4 regions of the Nonomuraea sp. 10N515B genome follow, and region 4 is predicted to be linked to each of the others. Evidence: riboswitches for the same ligand, from Rfam matches in the RefSeq annotation. Region 4 holds a riboswitch; each other region holds the start of a gene.
What was found. A riboswitch is a leader RNA that binds a small molecule or an ion and turns the genes downstream of it on or off. The one in region 4 is predicted to bind cyclic di-AMP.
Positions count from the first base shown of each region.

Region 1: linked by a shared signal. The riboswitch ahead of ACTWQA_RS05155 (hypothetical protein) and the one ahead of ACTWQA_RS13755 (NlpC/P60 family protein) in region 4 are both predicted to bind cyclic di-AMP.
Region 2: linked by a shared signal. The riboswitch ahead of ACTWQA_RS03335 (CHAP domain-containing protein) and the one ahead of ACTWQA_RS13755 (NlpC/P60 family protein) in region 4 are both predicted to bind cyclic di-AMP.
Region 3: linked by a shared signal. The riboswitch ahead of ACTWQA_RS39580 (glycoside hydrolase family 25 protein) and the one ahead of ACTWQA_RS13755 (NlpC/P60 family protein) in region 4 are both predicted to bind cyclic di-AMP.

Region 1 is NZ_JBQQBQ010000003.1:135,739-139,940, forward strand. Features, by position in the region: gene ACTWQA_RS05140 (NAD(P)-dependent oxidoreductase) at 1-173, opposite strand, end outside; gene ACTWQA_RS05145 (winged helix-turn-helix transcriptional regulator) at 252-578, shown strand; gene ACTWQA_RS05150 (alpha/beta fold hydrolase) at 615-1,454, opposite strand; gene ACTWQA_RS05155 (hypothetical protein) at 1,499-2,293, opposite strand; cyclic di-AMP (ydaO/yuaA leader) riboswitch at 2,465-2,599, opposite strand; gene ACTWQA_RS05160 (DUF5302 domain-containing protein) at 2,760-2,960, opposite strand; gene ACTWQA_RS05165 (rod shape-determining protein) at 3,128-4,117, shown strand; gene ACTWQA_RS05170 (hypothetical protein) at 4,197-4,202, opposite strand, start outside.
Region 2 is NZ_JBQQBQ010000002.1:198,227-202,428, forward strand. Features, by position in the region: gene ACTWQA_RS03325 (LysR family transcriptional regulator) at 1-785, opposite strand, end outside; gene ACTWQA_RS03330 (alpha/beta fold hydrolase) at 844-1,662, shown strand; gene ACTWQA_RS03335 (CHAP domain-containing protein) at 1,742-2,425, opposite strand; cyclic di-AMP (ydaO/yuaA leader) riboswitch at 2,439-2,574, opposite strand; gene ACTWQA_RS03340 (Gfo/Idh/MocA family protein) at 2,692-3,645, opposite strand; gene ACTWQA_RS03345 (aldo/keto reductase) at 3,666-4,202, opposite strand, start outside.
Region 3 is NZ_JBQQBQ010000038.1:53,641-57,842, reverse strand. Features, by position in the region: gene ACTWQA_RS39595 (ArsR/SmtB family transcription factor) at 1-6, shown strand, start outside; gene ACTWQA_RS39590 (cation diffusion facilitator family transporter) at 208-1,119, shown strand; gene ACTWQA_RS39585 (CHAP domain-containing protein) at 1,199-1,867, opposite strand; cyclic di-AMP (ydaO/yuaA leader) riboswitch at 1,881-2,025, opposite strand; cyclic di-AMP (ydaO/yuaA leader) riboswitch at 2,462-2,580, shown strand; gene ACTWQA_RS39580 (glycoside hydrolase family 25 protein) at 2,592-3,377, shown strand; gene ACTWQA_RS39575 (zinc-binding dehydrogenase) at 3,447-4,202, opposite strand, start outside.
Region 4 is NZ_JBQQBQ010000008.1:47,160-51,361, reverse strand. Features, by position in the region: gene ACTWQA_RS13770 (RDD family protein) at 2-520, opposite strand; gene ACTWQA_RS13765 (hypothetical protein) at 515-1,627, shown strand; gene ACTWQA_RS13760 (amino-acid N-acetyltransferase) at 1,624-2,181, opposite strand; cyclic di-AMP (ydaO/yuaA leader) riboswitch at 2,459-2,609, shown strand; gene ACTWQA_RS13755 (NlpC/P60 family protein) at 2,615-3,658, shown strand; gene ACTWQA_RS13750 (LuxR C-terminal-related transcriptional regulator) at 3,663-3,875, opposite strand.

The DNA of each region.
Region 1 (4,202 bases), on a different contig from region 4:
CTGATAGCGGAGACGACGGCGTCATAGCCCTTGGCCAGAGTGGCGGAGTCGTGAACGTCGCCCTTGACGGGACCCGAGCGGCTGACGCCGGTCACCTCGTGCCCGCGGTCGGTGAGCTCTGCGGCGATACGCTGGCCGATCATGCCGGTCGCGCCAAAGAGAAGGATCTTCATGGCAGCAAGAGTATCCATTGGATACTGGTTACTTCATCGTGCTATAAGTACCTTATGGATACCGGCAATGTCTTCGATATGAATTGCCCGACTCGGGTGGTTCTGGATCGGATCGGCGACAAATGGTCGGTGCTGGTCGTGCTCAGCCTCATCGGCGGGCCGATGCGGTTCACCCAGCTGCGGGCACAGATCGGTGGGGTCACACCCAAGGTGCTGACGCAGACGTTGCGGGCCATGGAGCAGGACGGGCTCGTCACGCGGGAGGTGTTCGCCGAGGTGCCACCGCGGGTCGAGTACACACTGACGGAGCTCGGGCGCTCGCTGCACGAACCGATCGCAGCGGTGGCCGAGTGGGCCGAGCGGAACATCACCGAGATACTCCGGTGCCGCGAGAAGTCGGCCTGAGCGGCACGCAGGCCGGTGCGGGCCGCCGCCGGGCGTTCAGGCGCTGGTGAGCTTGGTGATCTCGGTGACGATGTCGGGCCAGAGGGGGCGTGGCAGGTCGTGGCCCATGCCGGGATAGGTCACCAGCCTGGCGCCGGGGATGGCCGCCGCCGTGGCCTGGCCGCCCGCCACGGGGATGAGCTGGTCCGCCTCGCCGTGCAGGACCAGCGTGCGCACCTTCACCTGGGCGAGCAGCTCCGTCCGGCCGCCCGAGGCCATGATGGCGGCCAGTTGCCTGGCCGTGCCCGCAGGATCGAAGCACCGGTCGTAGGCCATCCCGGCCATCGCGATGATCCGCTCGCGGTCCAGGTCGTAGCCGGGCGAGCCGATGACGGACCAGGTGCGCAGCGCCTGCTCCAGCACGCCGTCACGGTCGGCCGGCGGCGTGGCCATCAGCACCTCGGCCGCCGCCGCGGTCGGCGGGGCGACCTCGGGGCCCGGCGTCGACATGATCGAGGTCAGGGTCAGCACCCGTCCGGGATGCCGGATGGCCAGGGCCTGGGCGATCATCCCGCCCATCGACGCGCCGACCACATGGGCGGCGGGCCAGCCGAGTGCCTCCATGAGGCCGGCGGCGTCGTCGGCCAGGTCGTCGAGCAGGTATGGCGCAGGCGTCCCCGCTGGGGGGACACCCTGGTCGTGGAAGTGCGTGGACAGGCCCGCGTCGCGGTTGTCGAACCGTACGACGTGGTGTCCCTGCTCCGCCAGGAGCCGGCAGAGCCCCTCGTCCCAGTGGATGAGCTGGGCGCCGAGCCCCATGATGAGGAGCAGGGGTCGTCCTGCCGGTGAGCCGAAGGTCTCGTAGGCGATGTCGATGCCGTTGACGGCTGCGCGCATGGTCACGGAGACCAGAATGACATTCTGGTCTCCGTCTCGTAAAGTCAGCGCTTGATAAGCCTGCGCAGGCGCTTGTGGCCGAGCACCACGCCGCCCCCGGCCATGGCCAGGGCGCCCGTGAGGAGGACGCCGCTCACGGCGCTCGACTCCTCCGCCTCGGTCTTGGGCGTGACGGGGTGCCCAACCGGAGCCGCCACCGCCTTGCCGCCGGCGGGCTCCTCAGCGGGCTCGACCTCGGCGGACTTGGCCTCGGGGGTCTTGACCTCGGCAGGCTCCTCCTCGGCCACGACCTTCGGAGGCTTGGCCGGGTTGGTGTCCTTCCTGCCCCAGGCGCCGGTGGAGAAGGGGACCGGGTAGTTCTTCTTGCCGACGCCGTCTCCCCACTTGGTGATGACGTAGTCGATCTTGATGTGACCCTGGCCGCCGACGCCGTCCACGCTGAGCGAATTGGGGTTGAACCTGCCGCCAGTCAGCTCCGCGAAGGTCTTGGCGTCCAAGTCGAGCATGATGCCACGGTTGGAAGGCACGCCCGGGCCGCGGTCACCGACGAAGAAGGGGAGCTTCTTGCCCTTGTAGACCACATATCCCTCGGTCAGCAGCGGCCAGCTCGGACTGGCGGCCAGGCCTTTCTGCATGGGCTTGCCGCTGGCGGGCATGCCCGTGTCACCGTTGCGGCCGGATCCGTCGTCCCAGTAATAGGACGCCGTGGTAGAGCCCTTGAGCAGGATCTTCTCTTCGGTGTCGGAATCGGCGTGGGCCGCCGTGCAGGCGATGGCCACAACGGTGGTGGCGGAGGTGGCGAACAGGGCGCAGGAACGCAGGCCAAAACGTGCAGACATGGGGCAGTGAGGTCCTTTGCGAGGGGTCAGGGACACGCGCTCCCAAAAAAGGGCGTAGCAAGGCAGAACGCCGAACGGGGGTTACTACGCGGAGCGCGAAAAGAGCCTGGGAAAAGGGCCGATCAACCGGAGGCCGGCACGACGCTGTCTGGGGGTACGTACATCAATGCGGTGTCCTCTCCATCACGCCTACCGGGTTAGCTGACGGGTTCGGGCGGTGGAGATGCCCTACCGGCACGTGGCCGGATTCACCCCAGGGGTTGGGTCCCCGGTTCCCGATCTATCGGGATTCGGCTAGGTAATGGCCCACACTTTAACCACGTATTCCGGACACGCGCAAACAAATCATCATGAATCTGCAGAAAGATCTACCTAGGGCTGTAAAGGGACGAATCGGGCAGAGGTTGGCGTTCGCGGGCATAGAAAGAGGGGGTACGGCATGCCGTACCCCCTCGCAATCCCAGCCTCAGCCGCCGCTCTTGCGCCTGAACGATCTTTTACTCGCAGCCGGACCGTGCGCCCCGTGGATCTTCGATGGGTCACCGCCCCTGCCACCTTCGCCCGAGCCCGCGTGCTGGTTGCGCTTGCGCTCCAGCGCCTCGCGGAACTTGCGCTTCATCTCGTCCTCGGGAGTTTCGCTGTTTTCCGGCTCCGGTGTATCCGCCATGAGGACCTCCATGGTGTTGGGGACAATCACAGCTTCGCACGGCGGCGGTTATGGCGCGAAACCGGGGCTGAGGCCGTGCCTTGGGCAAAGACGAACCGTTCCTGGTATTGCGTTGGTACGCACCGGGGAAGCAGAAGCGACATGATAGCCAACCCCCCGGAGCGGCAATGAGCGTCCTCGGCCATGACCTGGCGATGGATCTCGGGGCCGCGTCCACCCGGATCTACGTCAAGGGCAAGGGCATCGTGCTGGACGAGCCCTCGGCCGTCGCACGCCACGCCGAGACGGGCAAGGTCCTCGGGTACGGCGCGGCGGCCGTCGACGTCCTCGGCGAGACGTGCTGGCCGATCAGCGACGGACTGCCTGCCGACGGTGAGCTCACCCGGCGTCTGATCCGGTATTTCGTCCGTAAAGTGCACGGGCATCCGTTCGCCCGGCCCCGTGTGGTCCTGGCGCTGCCCGACGGGTGCACGCGGATCGACCGGGCGGCACTGCGGGACCTGGCGTTCGAGGCGGAGGCGCGGGACATCCTGCTGATCCCGCACGCGCTGGCGGCCGCGCTCGGCGCGGGCGTGCCGGTCAAGGACTGCGCCGGGTGGATGGTCATCGACATCGGGCGCGACGCGGCCAGGATCGCGGTGCTGTCTTACGGGGCCGTGGTCGCCTCTGGCACGGTCCCGGGCGGCGGCCATGCCATGAGCAGGTCGATCGCCCGCCTGGTCGAGCGCGAGCACGGACTGCTGATCGACGAGGGCGAGGCGGAGGCGGCGAAGCGGCGCGCGGGCTCCGAGTGGAAGCCTCTGGACCGGCAGGTGCTGGTCCACGGCAGGGACGCGGAGACCGGCAGGGAGCGCACGGCGGCGCTCCCGGTGCAACTGATCTATGAGGCGACCAGGCAGCCGGTCGAGACCATCGAGCGGGCGGCGGTCGGGATCGTGGAGGACTGCCCGGCGGAACTGGTGGCCGACCTCGGGGAACGGGGTGCGGTGCTGGTGGGGGGTGGCGCACTGCTGCGAGGGCTGTGCCGGCGGATGCGTACCGCCTTGTGCATGCCGGTGCGCCGGGCGGAGCGGCCTCTGGAGTCCGTGGCGCTCGGCCTCGGACACTGCGTGGACGACCTGGGACTGATCGCCAAGCTCAGGGGCGGCGCCAGGTGACACCGGGCCAGGCCCGGCGAACCTAGCGTTCGTCGACCAGCTCGGCCGCGGCCTCCAGGTCGGCCGGGGATTCCCAGCGCTAGAT
Region 2 (4,202 bases), on a different contig from region 4:
CCGAGCGAGCGGGTCATACCCGGCTTCAGCGGCCGGGTGACCACCGCGCCGAGGTCCGCGGGCAGGCCCAGGGTGGGAACGATGCTGACCCCGAGCCCCGCGGCCACCATCTCGAGGATGGCAGCCGGGCCGCTCGCCTCGAAGGCGACGTCGAGCCGTACGTCCGACGCCCGCGCCGCGGTCATGATCAGCGGGCGGCAGCCGGCGGTGGTCAGGATGAACGGCCGGTCGGCGAAATCGGCGAGATGCACCACTGCCTGATCGGCGAGCGGGTGGCCGGCGGGCAGCACGGCCACCATGTCGTGGGTGCTCAGCGGGACGGTGTCCAGTCCGGGGGCGGGCAAGGTCACGACGCCGACCTCGGCGGCGCCCCGGTGCAGCCAGGCCCGGATGTCGTCGTCCACCCCCTCGAACAGCCGTACGCGCACCTGCGGGTAGCGGTCGGTGAACGCGCGCAGCAACCGGGCGATGAGCGTTCCCGTGGCGCTGGGGAGGCTGGCCAGGCGCAATTCGCCGGTGATCTGGCCGGCGGCGGCCGCCACGTCGGCGCGGACGAGGTCGAAGTGGCGCAGCACCTCGCGGGCCCGGTTGACCGCGCGGCGGCCGGCCTCGGTGAGGGCGATGCCGTCGCGGTGGCGTACGAACAGGGCCGCGCCGAGCTCGCGTTCGAGCGCGGCGATGGCGCGGCTGACGGCGGGCTGGGACATGCCGGTGTGGTCGGCGGCGGCGGTGAAGCCGCCGTGCTCGGCGACCGCGATCAACGCCCGGAGCTGCGCTAACGTCATAGCGGCATACCCTAATTGGTATTTGACCGGCGGTTGGTCAGAACCCGATGGTTATGCCATGTCTGAGCGAATGACGATCGAAGTCGACGGGCGGCAGGCCAGCTATCTGACGGCGGGCGAGCGGGGTCCGGTTGTGTTGCTGCTGCACGGGACGTACTGGAGCCGGGTCTGGCAGCCGGTGCTGGACGAGCTGGCCGCGGCGGGGCTGCGTCCCGTCGCGGTGGATCTGCCGGGGCTGGGGCGCTCCGAAGGGGAGCTCGCCATGGCGACGGCGACGGTCCCGGCGCTGGCCGGGTGGGTGACCCGGTTCGCGGCGGCGGTGGGCGCCGGCGAGCCGCTGGCGGTGGCGGGGCACGACATCGGGGGCGCGGTGGCGCAGCACCTGCTGGCCGCGGGCGAGGTGAAGGTGCGGCGGCTGGCGCTGGTCAACTCGGTCACGTACGACTCGTGGCCGGTGCCGGGCGTGGCCCGTTTCCGTGATCCGGCGGTGGTGGCGGCGGTGACCGCGGAGGAGTTGCTGGCCGCCCGCCGCACGGCCGTCACCACGGCGCTGCACCGCCCCGCGACGGAGGCCGAGCTGGCCGACTACCTGGACCCGTGGAACGACGCCCGGGTGCGACGGTCGTGGATGGCGCTGGCGGGAGCCGCCGACGGCCGCTACACGCTGGACCTGGTGCCCGCGCTGCAGGCCGACGGGACGCCGAAGCTGCTGGTGTGGGGGGAGAACGACACCTTCCAGGAGGTCCGGTACGCCGAGCGTTTCGCCGCCGAGATGCCGAACACCTCCCTGGTCCGCGTCCCGAGCGCCGGTCACATCCCGATGGAGAACGACCCGGCCGCGGTCGCCGCCGCTCTGGCGCGGTTTTTTCTCGGCTGAAGGCCTGCGGTCGGGCCGTGAACGCGGCGAGCGCGCGTCCCATGTCTCGGGGACGCGCGCTCGTTGGGGCGGGGGAGGGTCAGGCGGCGTACTCGGGGTAGCCGTAGCCGACGACGTGCGCCTTCGGCCGGGTCCGCTCTTCGACCTTGCCGTTGCCGGTGTTGCCCTCGATGGTGGAGATGGTGCCGTCCTGGTTGTCCTTCACGACGAACCCGACGTGGTTGATGTCACGGATGTTCTTGCTGCCGCTCCAGGAGAAGTACACGACGGCGCCGGGCTTGGCGACGGTGCCGAAGCGGTTGTTGGCCTTGAACCACTTGGCGTGGGCGACGGTCCAGGCGTCCCAGCCGACCTGCGGGCGGGCGCCGGTCTGCTCGCCGACCCAGGAGACGAACATCGCGCACCAGGCGGCGTTCAGATACATGGCGCGGCTGCCGCCGTCGCGGGCGATGGTCTCGGCGGCGCGCTGGGAGTTGGCGTACCACTGCTGGTACTTGGTGCCGCCGCCGGCGGCGTTCTCGCTGGTGCCGACCTGGGACCTGGCCAGGGCCAGGACCTGATCGGCGGTGACGTTGATCTTGGTCTCGCCGGTCTTGGTCCTGGCGCCTGCCTGCTCGGCGGTGGCGACCGGCTGCTTGTCCGCGGCGGCGATGGCGGTGCCCGTGACGTGGGCGGTGACCGCGGTGGCCAGGACGGTGGCGCCGAGGGCGGCGCGGGCGATGTTGATCTTGTTGGCGGCAGCGGGGATGCGGAACTTGGCCATCGAGGGGGTTTACTCCTTGCTTCCATGCCGCTTACCGGGTTAGCTGACGGGCTCGGGCGTGGAAGCTGCCCTACGGCACCGAAGTGCCGATTCGCCCCAAAGACTTGGGTCCCCGGTTCCGCGCAAGGCGGATTCAGCGGTCACAGGACTGTCCTGTGATGTTTCGTGCGATGGTCGGACGCGACCGGACAAACCGGACGCATACCTCAAGATGCCCCATAAGGTAATACATGCGGCAAGAGGATTACAACTAGATAAAAGCCCAGTTAGGCAAGTTGCCCGCGGGCGTCGGCCAGAAGCCCCATCATGGCAAGGGAATCGTCAAGCGGCATGATCGAACTTTCGGTCCTGCCTTCGGCCGTGGCTGCGCGGACTTCGCGGAGCTCCCCGGCGTACCCGTTGTCGGCCGGATCGAGCACATGCTCTTCCGGCTCCAGGGAGGGCCCGGTGAGGAGAATCCGCTGCGGCGCCCAGAACGGAGCCTGGATGTCCGCGCGCATCTGAGTGCCCACAACGCTGGCATCGTTCGGGTAATTCCCGAGCAACGAGGTCGCCACGAGAGCATGCCTGCCGCCCGGGTAGAGCAAAACGCCGCCCGCCTCCGCGTCCACCCCGTTCGGGGCCAAAGAGCCGGTGACACGCAGGCCGGTCGGCATGCCGAGGAGCAACTGGGCCAGCCCGAACGGGTAGATCCCCAGGTCGAGCAGCGCGCCGCCGCCCAGCTCGGGCGCCCAGAGCCGGTGGGCGGGGTCGTAGGGCAGGGAGAAGCCGAAGGAGGCCTGCACGGAGCGGATCTCGCCGAAGCGCTCATCGGAGGCGATCTTCTGGATGAGGGGGTTGAACCTCATCCACATGGCCTCCATCAAGAAGACGCCCGCCTCGCGTGCCAGGCGCACCATCTTCTCGGCGTCGTCCACGGTGGCGGCCAGCGGCTTCTCGCACAGCACGGCCTTGCCGGCGGCGATGGCGGCCTCGGCCACCTGGAGGTGCTGGGCGTGCGGAGTGGCCACGTAGATCGCGTCCACGGCCGGGTCGGCGCACAGCCGCTCATAGGAGTCGTAGGCCGACTCCGCGCCCAGCGTCGCGGCCAGGGCCTGCGCCCGGCCGAGGTTCCTGGAGCCGACGGCGGCCACCCGCATGCCCGGTTCGGCCACGATGGCCGCTCCCACCGTGCGCGCTATGCCGCCTGTCGCCGCTATTCCCCATGCAAAATCCCGCACAAGGGGAGATCGTAGACGTATCAGGTCATGTTGAAGGTGTCGGGGTCGGGTCCGATGCGCTTGTTCCTGTTCATGGCGCCGATCGCGGCCATGTCCTCGGCGTCGAGGATGAAGTCGAACACGTCGATGTTCTCGCGGATCCGCGACGGGGTGGCGGACTTGGGGATGACGACGTTGCCGAGCTGCAGGTGCCAGCGCAGCACGATCTGGGCGGGCGTCTTGCCGTACTTGCCGGACAGCACGCTCAGCGCCGGGTCGTCGAGCAGGCCCTGGCCCTGGCCCAGCGGGCTCCACGCCTCGGTCAGGATGCCGTTGGCCTCGTGGAAGGCGCGCATCTCGCGCTGCTGCAGGTAGGGGTGAAGCTCGATCTGGTTGATGGACGGCGTGATCTCGGCCTCGTCCATGAGCCTGGTCAGGGTCTGGACGGTGAAGTTGGAGGTGCCGATGGCCTTGGCCCGCCCGTCACGGTAGATCTTTTCGAGGGCCTTCCACGCCTGCACGTACTTGTCCTGCTTCGGGACCGGCCAGTGGATGAGGAAAAGATCGACGTAGTCAAG
Region 3 (4,202 bases), on a different contig from region 4:
GGCTGAGCTCGCATGCGGCTCGGCGGCGGCCGACAGCCCGTCGTGTTGACAGGCCCGTGACAGATGTCGCTATCGTTCATATGTGAACAGCCATTCAGGAGTTGAGAGCGCAGGCCGGCCCGCCCGCCACCGGCCCGACGACGTGCGGCTCGACCTGTCCGGCAGCGTTCGCATGCATCCAGGCTCTCGAGACGGCGAGGTCACCGGATGAGCGCCGGGCACGGACACGGACATGGACATGGCCACGCCGGCGGCCGCCACCGCTGGCGGCTCGCCGTCTCCTTCGTGCTCATCGGCCTGTTCTTCATCGTCGAGCTCGCCTTCGGGCTGCTGTCGGGATCGCTGTCCCTGCTGTCGGACGCCGGGCACATGGCGGCCGACGTGGTCACCCTCGGCGCCGCGTTGGTCGCCACCCGCATCGCCACCCGGCCCGACACCACCGGCCGGCGCAGCTACGGCTCCTACCGGGCGGAGGTGTTCGCCTCGTTGCTGGCCGTGGCCATGATGCTCGGCGTCGCCGTCTACGTCGTCATCGAGGCCATCAGCCGCATCGGCCGCACGGCCGAGGTGTCCTCCGGGCCGATGCTCGTCGTCGGCGCGATCGGCCTGATCGTCAACGTCGTGGCCCTGCTCCTCCTGCGGTCGGGCGCCGCCGAGAGCCTCAACGTGAAGGGCGCCTACCTGGAGGTCGTGGCCGACACCGCCGGCTCGGTCGGCGTCATCGTCGCCGGCTGGCTCGTCGCCACCACCGGCCAGCCTGTCTGGGACACCCTCGTCGCCCTGGCCATCGGCGCGTTCGTCGCCGTCCGCGCCGTCTCCCTCGGCCGCCAGGTCTTCGCCGTGCTGGGTCAGCACGTGCCGGAGGGCGTCGACGCCACCGCGGTCGCGACCGACCTGTCCGCCATCGACGGCGTATGCGACGTCCACGACCTCCACCTGTGGACGCTCACCTCCGGCATGAACGTCGCCACCGCCCACCTGGTCACCAGCGACCCGAACGACAACCATGCCGTCCTGGACCGGGCCCGCGACGTGCTGCTGCGCCGCCATCACATCGCCCACGCCACCCTGCAGGTCGAGCCGACCGATCATCAAGGATGCGACGAACTGGGCTGGTGAGTGGTTAAGGGCGCAAAAAACGGGTGGTGCAGGAGTCTTTCCTGCACCACCCGTTACTTTCTGGCGACCTGCCTTGGGGTCAGGCCTTGTACTCGGGGTAGCCGTAGCCCACGACGTGGGCCTTGGGCCGGATGCGCTGCTCGACCTTGCCGTTGCCGGTGTTGCCCTCGATCGCGGTGATCGTGCCGTCGCCGTTGTCCTTCTTCACCATGCCGACGTGGTCGATGCCGTCGGTGCCCTGGCCGTTCCAGTCGTAGAAGACCACGGCGCCGGGCTTGGCCTCGGTGCCCCAGTGCTTGTTGGCCTGGAACCACTTGGCGTAGCTGACGGTGTAGGCGTCCCAGCCCATCGTGGGGCGGGCGCCGGCCTGCTCGCCGACCCAGGAGATGAACATGGCGCACCAGGGGGCGTTGGCGTAGGCCTGCAGGCTGCCGCCGTCGCGGGCGACGGTCTCGGCTGCCCGCGGGGAGGACATGTACCAGCTGTGGAACGGGGTGCCGCCGCCGGCGGCGTTCTCCGTCACGCCGATCTGCGACTCGGCGATCTTCAGTACGGTGTCCGCGCTCACCTGGCCGGCACCCTTCTGCGGGATGGCCTGGGAGGCGGGAAGGTTGGACCGCGCGGGTTGCGTGGACTGCTGGTCGGCGGCGAAGGCCGGGGATCCGGCGACGACCGTCGCGGTCATCCCGGCGGCGACCAGGGAGAGGCTTGCGGACGTCAGGGCACGAGCGAAGACGTTCTTGGCCATGGGTGAAAAATGCTCCTAGCTTCCATGCCGCCTACCGGGTTAGCTGACGGGTTCGGGCGTGGAAGTGCCCTACGGGGCGCTCGTGTCGAGCGCGCCGATTCACCCCAGACAAAGTGGGTCCCCGGTTCCGCAGATCGCGAATTCGGCGGCCGCGTCATGGTCACGGACTCGAATGCCCATGCCGATGAGACGCGGTCTCGGCAATACGGAGGACGTTACGCGGCACTGCCAGGCGTACGCCCTGATTCCTAAAGGTAAGCGAACGGCATAGAGAGATGCAAACCAGGATAGGGAGCAGGCAACAGAATGCCCTACGAGATAGGCGATCGGGGCGAAATTCTTTACCTACTCCGGGCCGTTGACGGGGTTTGCCGAAGGCGCCCGGCAACGGCGACCTCTGCCCGGCCATGAACCGTCATAGCGAGCGCTTCGTGCCTGGTCATGGCCTCACGGGAATGCGTTGGGCCCCGCTTGCGCTATCTGTGGATAGATATATACCTTTTGCGTAATCGCGGTATACGTTGTGGCGAGCTGTCGTCACCGTCGTTGCCGTTTTGTTGACCGGACCGCGCGTCCCGAGGGGATCCCTGGGATGGCGTTCGGCCGCCGAATCCGCGCCTCGCGGAGCCGGGGATCCCTATCTTTCTGCGCGCGTAGGGCACTTCCACGCCCGAACCCGTCAGCTAGCCCGGTAGGCGGTATGGAAGCAAGGAGTCAATACCCCATGCCCAAGCCCCGGCTTGCCGCAGTCGTCCATTCCCTCAAGTCCCTCAAGAACCGTCTCGACCTTCCCACCAAGACGCTCAGCCTCGCCGTCGGTGGCGCGATCCTGGCCGCAACCGCCGCCCTCACCGGTGTGGTCGGCACAGCCATCGCCTCATCCCCTGAGCACAGTCCGGTGCACGAGGCTCAGCCCGCGTCCCGATCCCTGGCCTTCGGCCTGGACATCTCCAACCACGAGCCGCTGTACGACTGGAGCGCGAGCTCGGCCCAGTTCGGCATCATCAAGGCCACCGAGGGCACGAGCTTCCGTGACGCCTCGTTCGCCAGGCACTGGCGCGAGCTCGACAAGAAGCAGATCGTGCGCGGGGCCTACCACTACGGCCACCCCGGCAACGACCCCATCGCCGAGGCGGAGCACTTCCTGTCCGTGGTGAACTCTCAGCCCGCCAAGCAGGGCGACCTGCTGGTCCTGGACCTGGAGACCACCGACGGCGAGTCCGCCGGCGAGGTCAACGCCTGGGCGAAGGCGTGGTTGTCGCACGTCAAGGCCAAGACCGGGGTCACCCCGATGTTCTACAGCGGCTGGAACTTCGCCGACACCTACGGCAAGGGCCTGGCCGAGTATCCGCTGTGGGTCGCCCACTACAGCAAGCCCAAGGGCGCGCTCACCCCGCCCGCCGACTGGAAGTCGTGGACCATCCACCAGTACACCGACGTCCCGGTCGACGAGAACGTCTCCGCGCTGACCCCCGAGGAGCTGCGTGACCTGGGCCGCCCCGCCGTCTGACACCCTCCCCTCGGCCCCTGGTCGAGGACGCCGGGGGTGGCGTCTCACCGTTCGCCACCCCCAAGGTCCTCAGGGACGGATGAGGACCTTCAGCGCCTCGCGGGCGGCCATCGCCCGATAACCGTCCGGCACGTCCTCCAGGCCGACCGTGCGGTCGAAGACACGGCCGGGCTCGATCGTCCCGTCGAGCACCTCGGGAAGCAACTCCTCGATGTACGCGCGAGCCGGCGCCACCCCGCCGGTCAGGGTGAGGTTGCGCAGGAACTCGGCAAATCCCATCGGCACCTGCTCATACTGCGGCACACCGACCCGGCTCACCGCTCCGCCGTCGCGGGCCACGGCGAAAGCCGTCACGATCGCCTCTTTGGTGCCGACACACTCCAGCACCGCGTGGGTGCCGTCGCCTCCGGTCAGCTCACGTACCCGGTCGACGCCCTCCTCGCCCCGCTCGGCGACGACGTCGGTGGCGCCGAACTCTCGCCCCAGAGCGGTGCGGCCCTTGTGCCGGCCCATGAGCATGATGCGCTCGGCGCCGAGCCGCTTGGCCGCGAGCACCGCGCACAGCCCGACCGCGCCGTCGCCGATCACCGTCACCGAGGTGTGCGGCCCGACGCCGGCCGTCACCGCGCAGTGGTGGCCGGTGGGGAGCACGTCCGACAGGGCGAGCAGGGACGGCAGCAGCGGGGAATCCTCGCCGACGGGCAGCTTGACCAGGGTGCCTTCGGCCTGCGGCACGCGTACCGCCTCACCCTGGCCGCCGTCCACGCCGTCCGCCGCCCAGAAGCCGCCGTGCCGGCATGACGTCTGCAGACCCTCGCGGCAGAA
Region 4 (4,202 bases):
ACTACTTGATCTTCACCACCACGGTGCGCGCGAACTTGTCCGCGAACGTCTGCTGCAGCGGCTTGTCCCACAGCATGGAGGCGCCGTTCAGGCCGCTCAGAAGGGGAGCGAGGAGCGTTCCGAAGGGAATCCAGTAGAAGATGTAGGCGCCCCACGTCACGAGCGCGCGCTTGAGTGCCGCGTCGTTGGGGATGCCGCCCGGCGGCACCGGGCCGCCGACCTGGACGACCTTGATGCCCATGATCATCTTGCCGACGGTCTGACCCTTCATCTTGTGCATGAAGAAGTCGTAGCCGACGTAGACGAGGGTGAGGACGATCGACATCAGGATGCCGATGACGAACGAACCGAACAGGCCCGTGCTCGCCCCGGTGGTCGAGCTGTAGCTCGCGACCAGGAACAGCCCGAAGATGAAGGTCACCAGGCCCATCACGACGCCGAAGATCACGCCGTCGACGATCCTCGCCACCAGCCGCTGCCACCACTCCGCCAGCGGAGCCGGTGCGCCCGGAGGTTGCACGCCGACCGGCTGCCCGTAGGCCTGGCCGTAGCCCGGCTGGCCATAGGCGGCCTGCTGCGGCTGCCCGTAGGCCTGGCCGTACTGCTGGTCGCCGTACTGCTGCTGGCCGTACTGGGGCTGGGCGTAGCCAGGCTGGGACTGCGCCTGCTGGCCATAACCCTGCTGGTCGTAGCCCTGCTGCTGCTGACCGTAGCCCTGCTGCTGGCCGTAGCCGGGCTGGGACTGAGCCTGCTGACCGTAGCCCTGCTGCTGCCCGTAATCGGGCTGGGACTGAGCCTGCTGACCATAGCCCTGCTGCTGCCCGTAATCGGGCTGCGACTGAGCCTGCTGACCATAGCCCTGCTGCTGGCCGTAGCCCGGCTGCGACTGCGGTTGCTGGCCATAGCCCTGCTGCTGCCCGTAGTCGGGCTGGGACTGAGCCTGCTGACCGTAGCCCTGCTGCTGGCCGTAGTCGGGCTGCGCCTGGGGCTGCTGGCCATACTGCGGCTGCTGGGCGCCATACTGCCCGGAGGAGGGCTGCTGGCCGTAGCCCGGCTGGGACTGCGCCTGCTGGCCGTAGCCCTGCTGCCCATAGTCGGGCTGGGACTGAGCCTGCTGACCATAGCCGGGCTGCTGGCCGTAGCCCGGCTGGGACTGCGGCTGCTGACCATACTGTGGCTGCTGGCCGTATTGCTGTTGCTGGCCGTAGCCCTGCTGGCCGTGCTGCGCCTGCTGACCGTAATCCGGCTGCTGGCCGTAGCCCTGCTGCTGCCCGTACTGGGCGTCGGCGGGTTGCTGGCCGTACTGCTGTTGTTGCTGGCCGTAACCCTGTTGCTGTCCGTAGCCCTGCTGGCCGTATGGGGGCTGCTGGCCATAGGCGTCGTCCGCCCGGTAGCCGACCACAGTGACGTCGGGGTCGGGCTCGCCGGGGTGGCGGCCCGTGTTCTGCTGCCCGTACTGGGGATTTCCGGGTGCAGAGTTCTCGCCCGATTCGTCCTGTGGATACGGCGGCTGTCCGGTGCTCACCGTGTCACCTCGCTTCGAGTGCGCATGTGGCACGTGTCAGGACACATGCCCTGTGCTGCCCAACGTATCGACATAGGTATCAACAATCACCTTTCCAGCTAGTCAAGGCCAGCGTCACCCGATGTCAGGTGGAGCAGCATGCGGGTGTTGCCCAGGGTGTTCGGCTTCACGTGCTCCAGGTCGAGGAACTCCGCCACACCCTCGTCGTACGAAGCCAGCAGTTCGGCGTAGACCTCGGGCGAGACCGGCGTGCCCTGGATCGGGCGGAAGCCGTGCCGCGCGAAGAAATCGACCTCAAAAGTCAGGCAGAATACACGCCGCAGTCCCAGATCGTTCGCCTGCCGGATGAGCGCGGAGACGATCCGGTGGCCGATCCCCATGCCCCGGCACTCAGGATCGACGGCCACCGTGCGGACCTCGGCCAGGTCCTCCCACAGGACGTGGAGCGCGCCACACCCGACCACCCGCCCGCCCAGCTCGGCCACCCAGAACTCCTGTACGTCCTCGTACAGGGTCACTGTGGTCTTCTCCAGGAGCCGGGGGCCGGCGCCCGCATAGGTGTCGACCAGGCGCCTGATCCTCCGCACGTCGGGCGTGCGGGCACGCCGGACCACCACCGCGGTCTCCGGCGTCGTCAGTTCGGCCACCTGTTCCATGGCTCTCCAGAGTACAGATGTCATTACGGTTCGGTCCTAACTCCCATGTCTGGCCCCATCCTGTGACGTGCCACGAGCCACATGGGCACGAGCCCGGCGTCTTCCGGCGTTCGGCAGAAGCAATGACAAAGGGGACATAAGGTCTCTTCTGCATGGCTGATCACGAGATCACCTTGTGACCCGCCAGTTGTGAAACCTCTACAGATCGAGCAGTTCTGGTTGAGCACGAACCCGGAGTGCATTAGTGTCCAGCGACAACGTTCCCCGCGTGGCGCACGCGGGAGACACGCCCAATTCCCGCATGGGGAGCCGGGGATCCACCGGTGGCGAGCTTCGCACGCCACCATCGGGGTGAATCCGAGTTCTTCGGTAGGGCTGCTCCGGCCCGAACCCGTCAGCTAACCCGGTAGGCGTCAATGAGAGGAGCTGGTTGGTGAAGCGTACGCACGGCCGTGGGGGGAAGTCGGCGGGCAGGCATGCCCGCCCTCCGGAACGGGCCTGGCTCGCACGCCGCCTCGGCGTGGTGAGCATCACAGTGGCCACGCTCCTGATCGCCATCCCCGCCGCCGCTCCGGCGTCCGCGGATCCCACACCCTCGCTCAAGGAGCTCTCCGACCAGGTCGAGAAGCTGCACGTCGAGATCGAGACGCTGACGGAGCAGTACAACGGGCAGCGGGAGAAATACAAGGTCGCGCAGAAGGCGGCCGACGCCGCCCAGAAGACGCTGGCCGGCAGCGAGGCGGATCTCGCCGCCAAGCGCGCCAAGGCCGCCATGCTCGCTCAGAACGCCTACATCTCCGGTGGGCTGAGCAGGGCGCTTGCTTTCACCTCGTCGACCGACCCCGAGAAGTTCCTCGATCAGGCCGCGACCACGTACGCATTGGAACAGCAGCAGGCCGAGCAGGTCAACCAGCTCGCCAAGGCCATGGACGCCGCCGAACGCGCCAGAGCGGGCGCCAAGACCCGCATGGAGGAGCTGCAGAAGATCGTCGCGGACCTCGACAGCAAGCGCGACAAGATCACCAAGCTGGTGGCCAAGGCCGAGAGCAACCTGTTCAGGCGGGCCATGGGAGAGGCCGGCCGGGCCGGCAAGCGCGTGCACATCAACCTGCCGATCCCCGGCAACGGCAAGGCGGCCCAGGCCGCGAGGTGGGCACTCACACAGCAGCTCAAGCCGTACGTCTGGGGCGCCGAGGGCCCCAGCTCCTACGACTGCTCCGGCCTGGTGATGGCGGCCTTCCAGCGGGTCGGCATCTCGCTGCCGCACTACACCGGTGACCAGTGGACCGCGGGCCGGCACATCGACAGGTCCGAGCTACGCGCGGGCGACCTGGTGTTCTTCTACAGCGACCTGCATCACGTCGGCATCTACCTGGGAGGGGGCATGATGGTGCACGCCCCGCGCACAGGTGATGTCGTGCACATCGCCTCGATCGCCAACCGCCCGTACGCCGGCGCGGTGCGCATCGCCGACTGAGGCGTCAGATCAGCTGACGCCGCGCCGCCCAGGCCACGGCCTCGATGGCCGTGGCCACGCCGATGCGGTCGCAGATGCCCCGTAACCGCCGGCGTACTGTCCGCCCACTGATATCCAAACGTCTCCCCACGCGATCGACCGTAACCCCCTTGGCCAGCTCCGCCAGCAACGCCAGATCCGCATGGCTCAGCTCGACGCCTTCAGTGAGCACATCCATCGGGAGCCCTCCCCCCCAACAGCAGAACTCGGACCTCACAACGGGCCAAAGCCGCTCGTCTCGCAGACGGTAAACGCATCCCGGAAAGGTCGTCAAGCGCCAGAATCTTCGCACTTGACGGGCACTATTGACATGATCCGTTATATGTGGCGAACTCGCCATATGGCGACGAGACCGCCGGCACAATGAGCGATCTCATAGAACGGTCCAATAGGCCCCGGCCCGGGACAGGATGAGCCTGGCAGACGTCCTGGTTTTGATCCGAGCGATCCGGACTTTCTACGCGAGCCATACGCGCGCTACCGCGAGCTGAGCGCCCGCGGGGCG